Regions from separate parts of the Pectobacterium odoriferum genome, predicted to be linked through region 3. Evidence: riboswitches for the same ligand, from Rfam matches in the RefSeq annotation. Region 3 holds a riboswitch; each other region holds the start of a gene.
The links. A riboswitch is a leader RNA that binds a small molecule or an ion and turns the genes downstream of it on or off. The one in region 3 is predicted to bind thiamine pyrophosphate.
Positions count from the first base shown of each region.

Region 1: it holds a riboswitch for thiamine pyrophosphate, as region 3 does, so the genes downstream of both, thiM (hydroxyethylthiazole kinase) here and thiC (phosphomethylpyrimidine synthase ThiC) in region 3, are expected to answer to the same signal.
Region 2: it holds a riboswitch for thiamine pyrophosphate, as region 3 does, so the genes downstream of both, thiB (thiamine ABC transporter substrate binding subunit) here and thiC (phosphomethylpyrimidine synthase ThiC) in region 3, are expected to answer to the same signal.

Region 1 is NZ_CP034938.1:3,491,796-3,498,014, forward strand. Features, by position in the region: gene trhP (prephenate-dependent tRNA uridine(34) hydroxylase TrhP) at 1-1,260, shown strand, start outside; gene yegS (lipid kinase YegS) at 1,675-2,574, shown strand; gene psiE (phosphate-starvation-inducible protein PsiE) at 2,603-3,010, opposite strand; gene thiD (bifunctional hydroxymethylpyrimidine kinase/phosphomethylpyrimidine kinase) at 3,190-3,993, opposite strand; gene thiM (hydroxyethylthiazole kinase) at 3,990-4,784, opposite strand; TPP riboswitch at 4,821-4,917, opposite strand; gene ahr (NADPH-dependent aldehyde reductase Ahr) at 5,223-6,219, shown strand, end outside.
Region 2 is NZ_CP034938.1:4,193,102-4,199,320, forward strand. Features, by position in the region: gene sgrR (HTH-type transcriptional regulator SgrR) at 1-1,317, shown strand, start outside; TPP riboswitch at 1,355-1,451, shown strand; gene thiB (thiamine ABC transporter substrate binding subunit) at 1,535-2,515, shown strand; gene thiP (thiamine/thiamine pyrophosphate ABC transporter permease ThiP) at 2,491-4,098, shown strand; gene thiQ (thiamine ABC transporter ATP-binding protein ThiQ) at 4,085-4,795, shown strand; gene EO763_RS18920 (family 43 glycosylhydrolase) at 4,800-6,219, opposite strand, start outside.
Region 3 is NZ_CP034938.1:260,934-267,152, forward strand. Features, by position in the region: gene EO763_RS01125 (HesA/MoeB/ThiF family protein) at 1-548, opposite strand, end outside; gene thiE (thiamine phosphate synthase) at 550-1,191, opposite strand; gene thiC (phosphomethylpyrimidine synthase ThiC) at 1,188-3,167, opposite strand; TPP riboswitch at 3,281-3,435, opposite strand; gene EO763_RS01140 (Rsd/AlgQ family anti-sigma factor) at 3,557-4,018, opposite strand; gene nudC (NAD(+) diphosphatase) at 4,127-4,909, shown strand; gene hemE (uroporphyrinogen decarboxylase) at 5,009-6,073, shown strand; gene nfi (deoxyribonuclease V) at 6,089-6,219, shown strand, end outside.

The sequences.
Region 1 (6,219 bases), 1.8 Mb from region 3:
AGCCTGCGCGTGCGCAATAACGAATTCAACCATCAGACGCTGGCGCAAGCCATTAACGAAGCGCATGAGCTGGGCAAGAAATTTTATGTCGTCGTTAACATCGCGCCGCACAACGCCAAACTGAAAACCTTCCTGCGCGATCTGCAACCCGTGATCGAAATGGGGCCGGATGCGCTGATCATGTCCGATCCGGGCCTGATTATGCTGGTGCGCGAAAACTTCCCACAGATGGATGTTCACCTTTCCGTTCAGGCCAACGCGGTCAACTGGGCGACAGTGAAATTCTGGCAGCAGATGGGGCTGACGCGCGTGATTCTGTCCCGCGAACTGTCGCTGGAAGAGATTGCAGAAATCCGCCAGAACGTCCCAGATATGGAACTGGAAATCTTCGTTCACGGCGCGCTGTGCATGGCTTATTCCGGTCGCTGCCTGCTGTCCGGCTACATCAACAAGCGCGATCCGAATCAGGGCACCTGCACCAACGCCTGCCGCTGGGAATATAAGGTTCAGGAAGGCAAAGAGGATGAGGTCGGGAATATCGTTCATCAGCACGAACCTATCGCGGTGAAAAACGTTGAGCCTGCGCTGGGCATCGGCGAACCGACCGACAAAGTCTTTATGCTGGAAGAAAACCTGCGCCCCGGCGAGTACATGAGCGCATTTGAAGACGAGCACGGCACCTACATCATGAACTCCCGCGATCTGCGTGCGATCCAGCACGTTGAGCGCCTGACGCAAATGCAGGTTCATTCGCTGAAAATCGAAGGCCGCACCAAGTCATTCTATTACTGTGCCCGTACCGCACAGGTATATCGCCGCGCCATTGACGATGCCGTCGCGGGGAAACCGTTCGACCCGACGCTGCTGGAAACGCTGGAAGGCTTGGCGCACCGTGGCTACACCGAAGGCTTCCTGCGTCGCCACGTGCATGAAGATTACCAGAACTACGACTACGGCTACTCCGTTTCCGATCGTCAGCAGTTTGTCGGTGAATTCACCGGCGTGCGCCGCGATGGGCTGGCGGAAGTCGAGGTGAAGAACAAGTTTTCATGCGGCGACAGCGTAGAGATGATGACGCCGAACGGCAATATTCAATTCACCATCGAATCTATGCAGAATACCAAAGGGCAGCCGACCGATGTGGCACCGGGTAACGGCCATATCGTCTATCTGCCCGTGCCGGACGATGTCTCGCTGGATTACGCACTGCTGCTGCGCAATCTGCCGGGCACCACCACGCGCAATCCCAACGCGGAATAAACTGGTAATAGCGCCGGATGTCACGTACATCCGGCAATGCCTCCCACAAGGCGATCCCTTGCTTATCGTATGCCCCCCTATTATCAACCTTTCTCAACCGCGACTCGGTACGTCAATCGCGCGAAGGTATCGTTACAAAGCTCAGGGGTTTTTTACGAATATTAGAAACAGATCACATCAATTCGCCAGTCTTGTGGTTAATATTGCGTCGCTGAGAAAACATAGAACGAAAAACAAGCGTAGTGATACTACTAGGAACCACCTCCTTGGCCAGCTCAATCTCCCTTGAGCTGGCTTTTCTTTTTCTCACGCCCCCCATTTCCCTACCGCAAACATTCCCTGACTCTTCTGATTTCTACCTACCGATTTAGTGTCTATTATTAATTCCACTATCCTGCTTAGGAGAAATAGGCCATGGAAAAAAATCCGGTGACGCTGCTGATTCTGAATGGGAAAAGCGCGGGTAATGAAGAACTTCGCGAGGCCATTGATGAGCTACGCAAGGACGGCTATACGCTGCATGTCCGCGTAACCTGGGAATACGGCGATGCCAAACGCTATGTAGAAGAGGCGATTCAGCTCAACGCGGATAACGTGATCGCAGCCGGTGGCGACGGCACCGTCAATGAAGTTGCCGCCGCATTAGCGGTACAGCCGGAAGCGGTGCGTCCGTGTCTGGGAATTGTGCCGCTGGGTACAGCCAACGATTTCGCCACCAGCTGTCAGATTCCGATGGAAATGCACAACGCGTTGACGCTGGCGATCAAAGGCCGCGCCACCGCGATTGATATCGCCAAGGTGAACGACAGCCATTACTTCATCAACATGGCAACGGGCGGCTTCGCCACGCGCATCACCACCGAGACACCGGCCAAGATGAAGGCCGCGCTGGGAAGCGCTTCATACGTACTACACGCGCTCTTTCGCATGGACATGCTGCAAGCCGAGCGCTGTGAGATTCGCGGGCCGGATTTTCACTGGTCGGGGGATACGCTGGTTATCGCGGTGGGCAATGGTCGTCAGGCTGGCGGCGGGCAGCAGCTTTGCCCGGAAGCACTAATCAACGATGGGTTGCTGGAACTGAGCGTGCTGTCGGCAACAGAGCTGCTGCCGAATATGCTTCAAGCCTGGTTTACCGGCAGCGAAAACCAGAACATGATTTCCGCTACCCTGCCCTGGCTGGAGATTACCGCCCCGGACGATATGACGTTTAATCTGGACGGTGAACCGCTCACAGCCAAACGTTTCCATATCGAGGTGCTTCCCGCAGCGATTCACTGCCGGCTGCCGCCCCAGTGCTCGCTGCTGGAATAGCGGCGCGTTTCGATTATTCCTGTTTCAACTATTCCCGCTTCAGGCGATTACTGTTTGCCAGATACAGTGTTACCACCAACAGCAGAATCGCCGCGGAATAAATCAGCGTATCCGACGGGCTTTTGTGATCGACAATAATCAGGCGAATGATAGCCGTAATGCCGATGTAGATAAAATAGCGCAGCGGGAAGTGATAACCGGACTGAAAATACTTCACGATCAGCGCAATGAACTCAAAATACAGGAAATAGATCACAATGCCTTCTATCAGCTGATAGGAGGAATCTTTCTCGTTGGAGATCAGCAGCACTTTCGCCAGATGGAACGTTTCCTTGACTAAAAAAATCACCAGAATGGTCGCCAGCACTAGCAGGCCGATATTGAGTATCGTCTGAAGCGCCTTGGCAGCCATCGCACTACGAGCAGAACCTGCCATATGTTATCCCCACATCCTATTTCACATTAACGCCACGATTTCACAGCAAAGTAACCGGACGAACCGCGTACTGTCTATGCCGAATACGCTTAATTTAATTTGAAATTACTGGCAAATATGTCACGCAAAGTACAAGTCAATTTACTTATACCCGTCATACTTCAGGTTGCATGTGCGTTTTACCACCAGCGATGGAAATGATGAACAGGGCCGATTCCGTGCCCGACCTCCAGCGTGTCGGCCTGCTGTAACGCCTGCTGTAAATAGCCCTTCGCTACCTTCACTGTCTCACCCCAGCTATCGTGACGTGGCCGCAGCGCCGCCAGCGCGGCAGACAGCGTGCAGCCAGTACCATGCGTATGGCGTGTATTCACACGCGGGGAACTAAAGCGCTGTGGTTCGGCCTGCCGGCTGAACAGCCAGTCCGGGCTTTCCGCTTCACTGAGGTGACCGCCTTTCATCAGCACCGTCTGACAGCCCATCGCCAGCAGCGCTTCCCCTTGCTCACGCATTTCCCGCTCATTGGTAGCCGATGACGTATTCAGCAGCGCGGCGGCCTCCGGCAGGTTCGGCGTAATCAGGGACACCAGCGGCAACAGCTCACGACGGATCGACTCCACCGCCTCGGGAGCCAGTAGCGGATCGCCACTTTTCGCCAGCATCACGGTGTCCAATACCACGAAAGGCACGGCGTAATGACGCAGGCGCTCGGCAACGGTTTCAACAATATCGGTCTGCGCCAGCATGCCAATCTTGGCGCTGTCGATACGCACATCGCTCAGCACAGAATCCAGCTGCGCTGCGACAAAATCCGGTTCAATCCGGTAGACGGACTGCACGCCACGCGTATTTTGCGCCACCAGCGCGGTAATGACCGACGTGCCGTAAGCACCCAGCGCAGAAAACGCTTTTAAATCCGCCTGAATCCCCGCACCGCCGCTCGGATCGGTGCCCGCAATCGTCAACGCATTGATGCGCTTCATGCCAGATCCTCCGCGCACAGGGTATAAAGCCGATCGAGAAAATTGGGAATAAAACTCCCCGTTCCTTGCGACGTCGAAGCTGCCTGCTGCCCCGCTAACGCCATGGCATAGCACGCCGCCGCTACGTGGGATAAGCGATCCCCCTCTAAGGAACAGAAACCCGCGACGACCGCCGACAGCGCACAGCCCGTGCCAACCACCCGCGTCATCATGCTATCGCCGCCGGTTACCGCGATATCTCGCTCACCGTCCGTGACATAATCCACCATGCCGGTCACTGCAACAATCGTCCCCACTTGCCGAGCCAGTTCGCGCGCGGCAGGGAGCGCCGTCAGCGAATCATCGGCGCTATCCACGCCACGCCCCTGTGCGGCTAAGCCCGCCAACGCCATGATTTCAGACGCATTGCCGCGAATCGCCGTCGGCCTCCACGCCAGTAATTCTCGACAAAACTCACTCCGAAAGGTCAACCCGCCTACGGCAACCGGATCGAGCACCCACGGCGTACCCGCCTGATGTGCGCTGTTTACCGCCGCCCGCATCGCCTCAGCGCGCGTACGTTCCAGCGTCCCGACATTAATCAGCAGCGCATCGGCCACCGCGCTAAACTGCGCAGCTTCTTCAGGATCGACCACCATTGCCGGTGACGCATTCAGCGCCAGCAGCACATTAGCGGTAAAAGATTGCACCACATCGTTGGTCAAACAGTGCACCAGCGGCGAGGCAGAACGGAATTGGGTTAGTGATGTTGCTGCCTGAGCGGCAGAAAAGTCGGCAGGTCGAGTGTTCATAGGTCTCCCAACCGGCGTGGAAGAAGGCGGCTACCGGTGGGCATACCGTGACTTCCCTACGCTGGCATTATCCAGATCAGGTGGTACGGGTATTTCTCAGCCTTCACAAAGAAGGGCACCCCGAGTCATGTATTAGAACCATCCCAGTAGGCGTTATGGTGCAGCCAGTTTGGACACGGACAGCGCGCAGAAACCGGAGCGTACACGTAGTACGTGAGGATTTTGAGCACTGCCCAAGTTCAAAATGGCAAATGAAATAGCCCTAATGGGATAGGATCTTACGCTTCGCAGCATAAGTAAGTGACGCCAGTAAAGCAAGCCATCGCCCACGCGACTCCCACCTGACACAAAATGAAAACCCACAGGCACGTTGTGACATAGAGAAAAATGCCATAACCCTTTAGACTGGTTAATCAAACCCATACTGAGGAAATTGTGATGACGATGATAAAGAGTTATGCCGCACCGGAAGCAGGCGCAGCGCTGGAGTTGTATGAGTTTGATGCGGGTGAACTGCAAGCGGAAGACGTCGAAGTCGTGGTTGATTACTGCGGCGTGTGCCATTCCGATCTCTCAATGATCGATAACGAATGGGGGATGTCGAGCTATCCGCTGGTTGCCGGGCATGAAGTGATTGGCCGTGTACACGCGCTGGGTGACGCGGCGAAAAGCAAAGGATTAAAGATTGGTCAGCGCGTCGGGATTGGCTGGACGGCTCGCAGCTGTGGGCACTGCGATGCCTGTATCAGCGGCAGTCAAACTAACTGTCAGCAAGGCAGCGTGCCGACCATCCTGAATAAAGGCGGCTTTGCCAATAAGATTCGCGCGAACTGGCAGTGGGCTATCCCGCTTCCTGATTCCATTGATATCGAATCGGCGGGTCCGTTACTGTGCGGCGGCATCACCGTCTTCAAACCGCTGTTAATGCACCATGTCACCGCAACCAGCCGCGTCGGCGTGATCGGTATCGGTGGCCTGGGGCATATCGCGATTAAGCTCCTGCACGCGATGGGCTGTGAAGTCACAGCATTCAGTTCCAACCCGGCCAAAGAGCAAGAAGTGCTGGCGATGGGTGCCGATAAGGTCGTCAACAGCCGCGATCCGCAGGCGCTGACCGCACTGGCAGGCCAGTTCGATCTGATCATCAACACCGTGAGCGTCGATCTGGAATGGCAGCCCTACTTCAATGCGCTCGCCTATAACGGGAAGTTCCATACCGTCGGCGCGGTGATGAAGCCATTCAGCGTTCCAGCTTTCACGCTTATCGCGGGCGACCGCAGCGTTTCTGGTTCTTCTACCGGCTCACCGCATGAGCTGCGTTCTCTGATGAAACTCGCCTCGCGTGCCAACGTGAAACCGCAGACGGAACTGTTCCCGATGTCGAAAATCAATGATGCCATCCAGCACGTACGTGACGGCAAAGCCCGCTACCGCG
Region 2 (6,219 bases), 1.1 Mb from region 3:
TTCCGGCAGGGGAAGCACATTCTGCGCATCCTCTATTACCGTCCTTTACGCAATTTACTGCCCGGCTCGGCGCTACGGCGTTCAGAGATGCACATTGCCCGGCAAATCTTCAGCGGACTCACCAATATAAATGAGGAAAATGGGGAAATTGAACCCGATTTGGCTCACCATTGGCAGATGATCTCTCCCCTGCATTGGCGCTTTTATCTGCGCCCGGCTATCCGCTTTCATCATGGGCGCGAGCTCACAATGGATGACATCACCACATCACTCTCTCGCCTTATTCCGCTTCCACTCTTTTCTCATCTTGAAGCCGTAACGTCGCCGATGCCATTCGTGATCGATATCCAGCTAAACAGCCCGGATAACTGGCTACCGTGGCTATTAGGCAGCGTGCACGCCATGATTTTGCCGCAAGAGTGGAAAACGCTACCGGATTTTGCCCAACACCCGATTGGCACCGGCCCTTACGCCGTGGTGCGTAATAACAGCAATCAACTGAAGATCCGCGCCTTCGATGATTATTTTGGCTATCGGGCGTTGATTGATGAGGTCAATATCTGGGTCCTGCCGGACGAACCGGAGGAAATGCCGGTATCGATCCAACTCCAGTCTGACAATTCTCGTCACGAACAGTTAGAAAGCCGGATGGAAGAAGGCGGCTATTTCCTGCTGTTCGACAAGCGTTCGCCGTTAGCATCACGACCGGAAGCTCAGCAGTGGCTCAGACAGGTATTTAACCCGATTTCGCTACTCAACCACGCCAATACCAGCAATCAGCGTGACTGGTCACCGGCCTACAGCCTGCTGCCGCGCTGGCACCATCACCATCCCGATGTGCCGCAATCCCTTCCGAAAGGGCTGACGGAGGTCACACTCACGTTCTATCAGGCACACCCTGAATACCGGATATTAAGCGAGATTATGCGCACGCTACTGGCGCAGCACGGCGTCACGTTGCATATCCAGACGGTCAGCTACGAAGACTGGTATCAAGGCAATGCCGAGAGCGATATCTGGTTTAGCAGCGTGAATTGTTATTTACCGCTCGAATTCTCCCTGTTCGCGATGCTCTACGAACTCCCACTGGTGCAGCACTGTCTGGATGACGATCTGCATGCGGACGCGCAGCAGTGGCGCAGTCACTCGCTGCCGATGGCGGAATGGTGTGAAAAACTGATCGATAGCGGCCAACTGTATCCGCTGTTGCACCACTGGCTGCAACTTCAAGGGCAGCGCAGTATGCGCGGCGTCAGGATGAATATGTTGGGCTGGTTTGATTTTAAATCCGCCTGGTTTGCACCGCCGGAACGCTGAGAGCCTTTCGCTGCCCGACTTAACCCTTTACAATGTGCCGTTCTCAACGGGGTGCGGAAAATTTTTCGCTGAGAAGATACCCGTCGAACCTGATCCGGTTAATACCGGCGAAGGGATTTGAGAGTGTGGCTTATTGCTGCCTCAAAGTCCTTTGCCACCCTATGATTCTCAGGAGTGCAAAGTGTTAAATCAATTACTACACCGTTCAGCCACCGCGCTGAAAATCAGCCTGCCTTGCCTGTTACTGCTCTCGGCTTCGGCCTTCGCCAAGCCTACGCTTACCGTTTATACCTACGATTCATTCGCTTCCGAATGGGGTCCGGGCCCTGTCATCAAGACCGCATTTGAAAAAGAGTGCGAGTGCGAACTGAATTTCGTCGCACTGGAAGACGGTGCCTCGCTGCTGAACCGTCTGCGTATGGAAGGCAAAAACAGCAAAGCGGACATCATTCTGGGACTGGACAACAACCTGTTGCAGGCCGCAGAACAAACCGGCCTGTTTGCGCCACACGGTCAGGACACCCGTGCCGTCACGGTGCCGGGCGGCTGGAGCAATAAGACGTTCGTTCCTTACGACTACGGCTACTTTGCGTTTGTGTATAACAAAGACACGCTGAAAAACCCGCCGAAAAGCCTGCATGAGCTGGTGGACAGCAATGCACCGTGGAAAGTGATCTATCAGGATCCGCGCACCAGCACACCGGGACTGGGCTTACTGCTGTGGATGCAGAAAGTGTACGGCAACGATGCGCCACAAGCCTGGCAGAAGCTGGCGAAGAAAACCGTTACCGTAACCAAAGGCTGGAGTGAAGCCTACGGTCTGTTCCTGAAAGGGGAAGCGGATCTGGTGCTGAGCTACACCACGTCACCGGCCTATCACATCATTGAAGAAAAGAAAGACAACTACGCGGCGGCCACCTTTAGCGAAGGGCACTATCTGCAAATTGAAATCGCCGGGCAGTTGGCTTCCAGCAAAAATCCCGAACTGGCAAAACGCTTTATGCAGTTCATCCTGAGCCCAACCTTCCAGCAGGCTATCCCTACCACAAACTGGATGTATCCAGCGGTTAAAACCGACCTGCCTGCGGGCTTCGCGGCGCTCGCGGTTCCTGAGAAAGCCATGCAGTTCAGCGCACAGGACGTTGCCGACCAAAGGACGCAGTGGATTCAGGCATGGCAACGCGCCGTCAGCCACTGATCGGCGGACGTCTGTGGCCGGGGCTACTGGCCACAACGCTGTTAATTTCCGTTGCCACTCTGGCTTTCGGCGCGCTATGGCTACAGGCGCCCGAAAGCCAGTGGCGCACGCTATGGCATGACAGCTATCTCTGGCATGTCATTCGGTTTACCTTCTGGCAGGCCTTTCTCTCTGCGCTGTTTTCTACCGTTCCGGCGATCTTCCTTGCCAGAGCGCTGTATCGACGGCGCTTTCCCGGCCATCGCTGGCTGCTACGATTGTGCGCAATGACGCTGGTGCTGCCGGTGCTGGTCGCTGTTTTTGGCCTGCTCAGCGTTTATGGTCGGCAAGGCTGGCTGGCCTCTGTGCTGGGCTGGTTTGACCTGAAATACACGTTTTCGCCCTATGGGTTGCAGGGCATCCTGCTGGCGCACGTCTTCTTCAATCTGCCGCTGGCAACCCGATTGCTGTTGCAGTCGTTAGAAGGCATCGCCACCGAGCAACGTCAGTTGGCGGCGAATCTGGGTATGAACAGCTGGCAGCATTTCCGCCTGCTGGAATGGCCCGCCCTGCGCCGACAGATTTTACCCACTGGCGCACTGATTTTTATGCTCTGCTTCGCCAGCTTTGCTACGGTGCTGTCGCTGGGCGGTGGCCCGCAGGCGACCACAATTGAACTGGCTATCTATCAGGCATTAAGCTTTGATTACGATCCGGGGCGCGCGGCACTGCTGGCGTTAATTCAGATGGTTTGCTGTCTCGGCTTGGTGCTGCTGAGCCAGCGGCTGGGACGGATTCTACCCGTCGGCAGCACACAACAGCTTGCCTGGCGCAATCCGCAGGATAGCGCCTTAAGCCGCGTCACCGACGGCCTGCTGATTGGTGCGCTGTTGCTGCTGGTCGTCCCCCCTTTACTGGCCGTGGTGGTGGATGGCGTAAACCGATCGCTGGTTACCGTGCTGCAACAGCCTGTGCTCTGGCAAACGCTGTTTACCTCGCTGCGCATTGCCTTAGGCGCGGGACTCCTGTGTCTGGTGCTAACCATGATGCTGCTCTGGAGCAGCCGCGAGCTAAAATTACGTCAGAAACCACTGTACGGGCAGTTGATGAACCTGAGCGGTATGCTCATCCTCGCCATGCCGGGCATTGTGCTGGCAACCGGCTTTTTCCTGCTGCTGAATAACAGCATCGGGCTACCGCAATCCCCTTACGCACTGGTGGTGTTCACCAACGCGCTGATGGCAATTCCGTACGCGATCAAAGTACTGGAAAACCCAATGCTGGACGTTGCCGAACGCTACAACCGACTCTGCACGTCGCTGGATATTCGCGGCTGGCAGCGACTGAGACTGATCGAACTCGCCGCGCTGAAACAACCGCTGGCGCAGGCGTTGGCTTTTGCCTGCGTGCTGTCGATTGGTGATTTTGGTGTCATTGCACTGTTCGGTAATGAGCAATTCCGCACGCTGCCATTCTATCTGTACCAGCAAATTGGTTCCTATCGCAGCGCCGACGGCGCAGTCACGGCGCTGCTCTTAATGCTGCTGTGCTTTATGTTATTTACCCTGATTGAAAAACTGGCAGGCCGTCATGATCGCGCTTGAGAAATTGACCTACTTCTATCAACACTTGCCCATGCGCTTTGATTTTCACGTCAAGCTGGGAGAGCGCATCGCTATCCTCGGCCCCAGCGGCGCAGGGAAAAGTACGCTGCTGAATCTGGTTGCGGGCTTCCTGATGGCAGACAGCGGGGAATTACGACTTAACGGCGAATCTCACCGCGAGACGCCTCCCGCTAAACGACCGGTTTCGATTCTGTTTCAGGAAAATAACCTGTTTCCTCATCTGACAATCGGGCAAAACATCGCGCTGGGGCTACACCCCGGCCTGCGGCTTAATGCAGAACAGCGCGAGACGCTACGGCAGATCGCCGATCGGGTCGGTCTGGTGGATCTTCTGGATCGTCTGCCCTCGCAGGTTTCTGGCGGACAGCGCCAGCGCGCGGCATTGGCACGCTGTCTGGTGCGCCACCAGCCGATTCTGCTATTGGATGAACCGTTCTCGGCACTCGATCCCGCGCTGCGTCAGGAGATGCTCGATCTGGTTGAAAGCGTGTGTCAGGAGCGCCAATTCACGCTGTTGATGGTGTCCCACAATCTGGATGATGCCATGCGGATCGCAAAACGTACGGTGCTGATCGTGGACGGGCAGATTTATTATGATGGGCCGACTCAGGCGCTACAAGATGGCAGCGCCGAAGCGGCCGCCATCCTGGGAATTTCACGTCCGTCTTCGAATTGAGAAATTAAGGCAAAGCCTGATAGCGCAAGTTACTGAACGTGACGTCGCCCTCGCCTGAAGCATACAGGGCAGGCCGCAAACTGAGGAAATCATACGCGACGTTGTGATGGTAGCCGGACACTTCCATCTGCACCGGATATTTCTTCCACGGTTCCTGATCCGAGGTGCGGGTGTAGAACGTCACAATGTGGCGATCGTTTTTCATCAGAATCTGCACCTCATTGCCCGTAATATGCGGCAGTTTCTTCTCCGCCCTTTCCAGCCCGTAGCGGTGCATTACGGTGCCGTCCTGATTAAACGACAGCCCGACGTATAGCTTCGCGTTATAGAACAGCAGCAACCCTGCCTGTGCGCCGGGGGCAAAATTCGCCGTGACTTCAATTTGGTAAGCCTGATCGCCAGGGATCATCGTCAGCGGCGCGCTGTTCTTCGGCGACGTGCCTTTTGCCTTCAGGTGCAGCTTGCCATCGCTAAGCGTGACCCGCTTCAGTTCCTCCGCATTGGCACGGTAAAAATGCCAGCGAGCCGGAAATTTCTCGTCGGTAAAGCTATCAGACCAACCGATGCCATGAGGCACTGCCTCGCCGCCTTCCGGTTTGCGAATCGGTTTGCCGGTATCGAATCCAGCGGATGTAAACCAGCCATCATCACCCCAGACGATCGGCTCCAGCATCGCCTGCCGCCCCAATGTCATAAAGCCGTTTTCATAACCGTGATACACCATGTACCAGTTTTTATCCGGCCCTTCGATCAGCGTCGCATGGCCGCGCGACCACCATTTCTCTGAACGATCCTGCGTGCGGATAATCGGGTTATGCGGCGAGTTTTCCCACGGTCCGTTGATCGATTTGGAGCGTGCTGCAATCACCATGTGTCCGGTCGGAGGCCCAGCCGTTCCACCTTCCGCCAGCACCATGTAGAAGTAATCACCGTGGCGCAGCATCTTCGGCCCTTCCTGCGAGAAGCTTTCCACATCCCACTCTTCCGGGTACTGCCATCCCTGATAGACCACCGCCATTTCACCGACCGTCGACAGCCCGTCGTCCGTTAATTGCACGCGGTTGCCGCCAGACATAAAGATGTAACGCTTACCGTCCTCCCCTACCACATGGCCGGGATCGCTGGCCGGATTTTTCAAGCCGGTATCTTTCGGTGGCGTCCACGGGCCATGAATGTCATCAGCGGTAATCACATACAGCGTTTTCTTTTTCGTCCCTTTGGCGTCGATGATCCGGTTCGTGGTGAAGTAGATATAGTATTTCTCGTTGTGCTTCACCAAATCCGGCGCCCAGATGGCATCAACGGGCGTCGTGATCGCAGGGCCAAGCGGTTCCCAATTCACTAAATCACGCGAGTGCCAAATCAGCAGTCCGGGGATGTCGTCAAATGACGAGAACGTCATGTAATAGTCATCCCTATCCTTG
Region 3 (6,219 bases):
CAGGCGTAGCAGCCAGCGTGATAAGGCGGTGCGAAGACCGCGAGCTGGCCGCTGAAACCGACGGCGCTCCCGCTGATGAGCGGCTTGCCTGCGCTAAAACAGGCGGCGTTAACTGCATGGCGAGTGGCCATGTTGTCGCTGCAATCCAGCACCAGATCGACGCGGCTGACGGCGCGGTATAACACGTCACCGCTGAGCCTTTCGGTAATCGCAATCGCTTCTGAGTGCGGATTTAATGCCTGTAGCTGACGCTGCGCCAACACGGCTTTGGGTTTGTCGGTGTCGCTGGTGCGATACAGAATCTGGCGTTGCAGGTTGCTGATGTGCAGTGAGTCATCGTCGGCAAGCAGTTGCGTGCCGACCCCAGCGGCAGCCAGATAGAGCGAGGCGGGCGCCCCCAGCCCACCCAGCCCAACGAGCAAAACGCGGGCGGCTTTGAGTTTCTCCTGACCTTCCGGGCCAATATCTTCCAGCATCAGTTGGCGGCTATAGCGCATGAATTCGCTATCGCTCAGTCCGGCAGGCGTTGGATGGTGAGTCGTTACCATGTCATGCCTCCCGTCCTTCAATCATTTTGAGCAGCGTCGTGGTGGCCTGCCGCCAGTCTGGTGCCTGAGTAATGGCGCTGACGACGGCAATACTGCCGACGCCCGTTGCCAGCACCGCAGGTACTCTGTCGATGCTGATGCCGCCAATGGCAACTGTAGGAAAACGGTCTTGCAGATCGGCAATGTGTCGGGTCAACTCGGCCAGCCCCTGCGGCGCTGATGGCATATCCTTGGTTTGCGTGGGAAAAATATGCCCCAGTGCGATATAGGACGGGTTTATCGCTACCGCGCGTGCCAGTTCACGATCGTCATGCGTGGAGACGCCTAAGCGCAGACCCGCTTTTTTAATGGCGGCCAGATCGGCAGTATCCAGATCTTCCTGACCCAGATGTACACCGTATGCCTGATGTTTTACTGCTAATTTCCAGTAGTCATTGATGAAGAGCTGCGCCTGATAACGGCGACCCAATGCGATCGCCTGGATCACATCGGTTTCGGCTTGTTCATCTGACCGATCTTTTATTCTGAGCTGGATCGTTTTCACCCCAACGCTGAGTAGTCTCTCGATCCACTCCACGCTATCAACGACGGGATACAGCCCCAGCCGCTGTGCCGTTGGGGCAAAAGGCGTCGAGTCCGTCATTTGCTTTCCTCGGTTTGCAGGCTGGTGGCGCTGTGATAAAGCTCGCTGCCGCGCGAGCGGAATTCTTGCGACATCTGCGCCATACCCACTTCAACCGGTTTGGCTTCCGCTTCCTGTTTCGCGGCGTAGTCGCGTACTTCCTGTGAGATTTTCATCGAGCAGAATTTAGGGCCGCACATGGAACAGAAGTGGGCGACTTTGCCGGATTCCTGCGGCAGCGTTTCATCGTGGTAGGCACGGGCGGTTTGGGGATCGAGTGCCAAATTGAACTGGTCTTCCCAGCGGAATTCGAAACGTGCTTTTGACATGGCGTTATCACGGATCTGCGCACCGGGGTGGCCTTTCGCCAAATCAGCGGCGTGAGCGGCGATCTTGTAGGTAATCAGCCCCTGTTTGACGTCTTCTTTGTTCGGCAAGCCAAGATGTTCCTTCGGCGTGACGTAACAGAGCATTGCACAGCCGAACCAGCCGATCATGGCGGCACCGATGCCAGAGGTGAAATGATCGTAACCTGGTGCGATATCGGTAGTCAGCGGGCCGAGCGTATAGAATGGTGCTTCATGGCAGTGTTCCAGCTCTTCGGTCATGTTGCGGCGGATCATCTGCATCGGAACGTGGCCGGGGCCTTCGATCATCACCTGTACGTCGTATTCCCAGGCAATCTTGGTCAGCTCACCTAACGTATGCAGTTCGGCAAACTGGGCTTCGTCGTTGGCATCCTGAATGGAGCCCGGACGTAAACCGTCACCCAGCGACAACGCGACATCGTAAGCGGCACAAATTTCACAAATTTCCCGGAAGTGTTCGTACAGGAAGCTCTCTTTGTGATGCGACAGGCACCACTTCGCCATAATGGAACCGCCGCGTGAGACGATGCCAGTCAGGCGTTTGGCCGTCATCGGAACATAGCGCAATAGCACGCCAGCGTGGATGGTGAAATAGTCCACACCCTGTTCTGCTTGTTCCAGCAGCGTATCGCGGAACATTTCCCAGTTCAGGTTTTCCGCCACGCCGTTCACTTTTTCCAGCGCCTGATAAATCGGTACTGTCCCGATTGGTACGGGGCTGTTACGCAGAATCCACTCGCGGGTTTCGTGAATATAGCGGCCGGTTGAGAGATCCATCACCGTATCCGCGCCCCAGCGGGTAGACCAGACCAGCTTTTCCACCTCTTCTTCGATGGAAGACGTCACGGCGGAGTTACCGATATTGGCGTTAACTTTCACCAGAAAATTGCGCCCGATAATCATCGGCTCTGATTCAGGGTGATTGATGTTTGAGGGAATAATAGCGCGCCCGGCAGCCACTTCCTGACGGACAAATTCCGGCGTGATGTTTTCTGGCAGAAGGGCGCCAAAACTTTGCCCCGGATGCTGCTGGCGCAGTACCTCGCCGCGAATACGCTCGCGCCCCATATTTTCACGAATGGCGATAAATTCCATTTCGGGCGTAATCATGCCCTGTCGCGCATAGTGGAGCTGGGTGACGCGTTGGCCCGCTTTAGCACGCAAAGGTCGTGGCAGGTGTTCGAAACGCAGATGATCCAGACCCGCATCCGCCAGACGCTGTTGGGTGAAATCGGAGCTGACGCCGGATAACGCTTCGGTGTCGTGACGTTCTGCAATCCAGCTGGCGCGCAGCTTCGCTAGCCCAATGCGGACATCGGGTTGCGCAGCCGGATCGCCATAAGGCCCTGAAGTATCGTAAACCGGGATTGGCTCATTGGGTTCGTATTGGGGGTTGTCTTTACTGCCGCCAAGTAACGTCGGGCTAAGCTGAATCTCCCGCATCGGTACGTGGATGTCATCGCGTGAACCTGTAAGGTAAATGCGTTTGGAATTGGGAAAGGCGGTTCCCTGTAAGGTTTCAATAAACTGCTGGGCGGCGGCACGCTGTTCACGGCGACCGGATTTGGATGCTGTAGATAACTCTGTCTTTACCGACGAGGTTTTTATAGACAAGGGTTCTGTAGACATAGCAAGTTCCTGTAAGACGTAAAGGGAAGATTGCTTGTCTGGAGCCGGAGGGAGTAATAATGATATTGAGCGTCAGAGCAGGTATGTGGGAATACACAGCCTTGGGCTCAATGAGGTGCATTACTCTTGTTCCCTTCGCAGGTATTAACCCGATCAGGTTCCGCGGATCCCGAATTAACGGTCTCAGCCTGTGCGCTCATAAGTTTCGTCATAACGATTGATTTCGTAAAACAAAACACGAGCACGCTAGGCACTCCGACAAGATATGCCCGTCTCTTAAACGGGCCAATAAAACCCCTACACTGTATGTCGGCAAAACGCAGATGTCAAAGCGTGCCGCGTTGCCTTTACAGTGTGTGATGATGTCCTGAAATAACGTCAAATGACGGCTATTTGTCGTAAACCTGCTGGATCATTCTGTCTTCCAACGTAAAACGCTCTTCCAAGGCTTCGCCGACGTGGGAGAGTGCGTGCTGGAATTCGAGGCAGTTATCATGGTCGATGGCTGCCGCCAGGTGGCTATCGTAAAACGCCATAATTTGCTGCGTGTTATTTTGCAGGGCGAGGTCGAGCTGGGTGGAAAGCGCTAATACTTGTTCGCTGTGCGTCGCTGCTTCATGCAGCATTTTTTCGTATAAATGAAAGTGGCCGGTAGAAAGATAGTCCACCAGATTCTGGCAAAAATTATCCAATGCCTCTTCATCCAAAAGAGAAAGCGCTTCCTTGTTCGGCTTGATGCCAACCAGATGATAGTAAGCCACCAGAAGCTGCTTACGCGCTTGTAGCCATTGGTCGATTAACGCATTATTGCCACCAACGTATTCAGTTAGACTTTGTAGCTGGTTTAGCATTGTTGACTCCGTGAACGGTAAGAAATAACTGAAATCCCAGTTATAAAACTTATGTAATCACTCTGAATGTAAAATGCCAGTGAAGTGGCAGTGGAGCAATAAAAAGATATGGAACAGACGCTAAAAGGTGATGAAACCGGCTGGTGGGTGGTTAGCGACGCGGTACAAATCTGGCTACCTCAGGGAGAATTGCCGCGCGGAACGGCAATAGAGTGGTCGCTGCAGGGGAAAACGGCTCGCCAAATCGGCGAATGGCAAGGGTTGCCTGTCTGGCTGGTCTGTCAGGGACGAGATTCCGATATGGCATCAGTTCGCCAGTTGCTCGATCAGGACGTGGGGTTATTCCAGCTCGCGGGGCGAGGCGTACAGTTGGCTGAGTTCTATCGTTCTCATCGTTTTTGTGGTTACTGCAGCCATGAAATGGTGCGGAGCAAAACGGAGCTGGCGTGCTTATGTCACCACTGCAAAGAACGCTATTATCCGCAGATCGCGCCTTGCATCATCGTCGCGATTCGCCGTGGCGAGGAAATTTTGCTGGCGCAGCACAATCGACATCGCGGAAACATGTACACCGTGCTGGCTGGGTTTGTAGAAGTCGGCGAAACGCTGGAACAGACGGTCGTGCGTGAGGTCATGGAAGAGAGCCAAATTCAGATAAAAAACCTGCGTTACGTGAGTTCGCAGCCCTGGCCATTCCCTCATTCTCTGATGATGGCGTTTATGGCCGATTATGCGGGTGGAGACATCAAGCACGATCCGAAAGAGCTGCGTGATGCAGGCTGGTTCCGCTATGACCAACTCCCGCAGTTACCTCCGCCGGGCACCGTGGCGCGTCGGCTTATCGAAGATACGGTGGTACTGTGCCGCACTTATCACGAGAACGAAGGCTGACGTGGTACTATTTGCGTCATAAAGCGTTTGCCTTATAACGCATCCGTTTCATCACATCTATCCGGTGTAGAACCGCCGTGAGGTTGAAAGGAAAAGAACATGACTGATCTGAAAAACGATCGCTATTTGCGGGCGTTATTACGCCAACCCGTTGATGTCACCCCGGTGTGGATGATGCGTCAGGCGGGGCGTTATCTGCCGGAATATAAGGCAACGCGCGCGCAGGCGGGTGATTTTATGTCGCTGTGTAAAAACGCAGAGCTGGCTTGTGAAGTCACGTTACAACCTTTACGGCGCTATGCGTTAGACGCTGCGATCCTGTTCTCTGACATTCTCACGATCCCTGATGCCATGGGCTTAGGGCTTTATTTTGAAGCGGGGGAAGGCCCACGCTTTCACTCCCCGATCACGTCGCATGCCGATGTGGTTAACCTGCCTGTCCCCGATCCAGAACAGGAACTCGGGTATGTGATGAACGCGGTGCGGACGATCCGTAAAAACCTCGCGGGTGAAGTGCCGCTTATTGGTTTCTCGGGCAGCCCGTGGACGCTGGCGACCTATATGGTTGAAGGCGGTAGCAGCAAAGCGTTTACCGTCATCAAGAAAATGATGTTCGCCGAGCCTAAAACGTTACACCTGTTGCTGGATAAGCTGGCTGATAGTGTCATTCTTTATCTCAACGCGCAGATTCGCGCGGGTGCGCAAGCGGTGATGGTCTTCGATACCTGGGGCGGCGCGCTGAGCGGACGCGACTACAAAGAATTCTCTCTGCATTACATGCACAAGATCGTTGATGGTTTACAGCGCGAGAATGAAGGTCGCCGTGTGCCCGTGACGCTCTTCACTAAAGGTGGCGGCCAGTGGCTGGAAGCGATGGCGGAAACCGGCTGCGACGCGCTGGGGCTGGACTGGACGAGCGATATTGCTGATGCACGTCGTCGCGTAGGTGATAAAGTCGCGCTACAGGGAAATATGGATCCGTCGATGCTGTATGCCGATCCGGCACGGATCGAGCAGGAAGTCGCATCGATCCTGGCTGGATTTGGACAAGGCAACGGCCATGTTTTCAATCTGGGTCACGGCATTCATCAGGATGTGCCGCCGGAGCATGCGGGCGTTTTTGTTGAAGCTGTGCATCGGTTGTCCCGCGCTTATCATGCATGATTCACAGGAGGTGATGTGATTGATACACAACAGCTGCGGGCTGAGCAGTTGGCCCGCGCTTCTGATGTGATTCGCCACGACGATTTACCTTTTGAGCAGCCCGCGTTTATCGCGGGTGCGGATGTTGGCTTTGAGCAAGAAGGCTC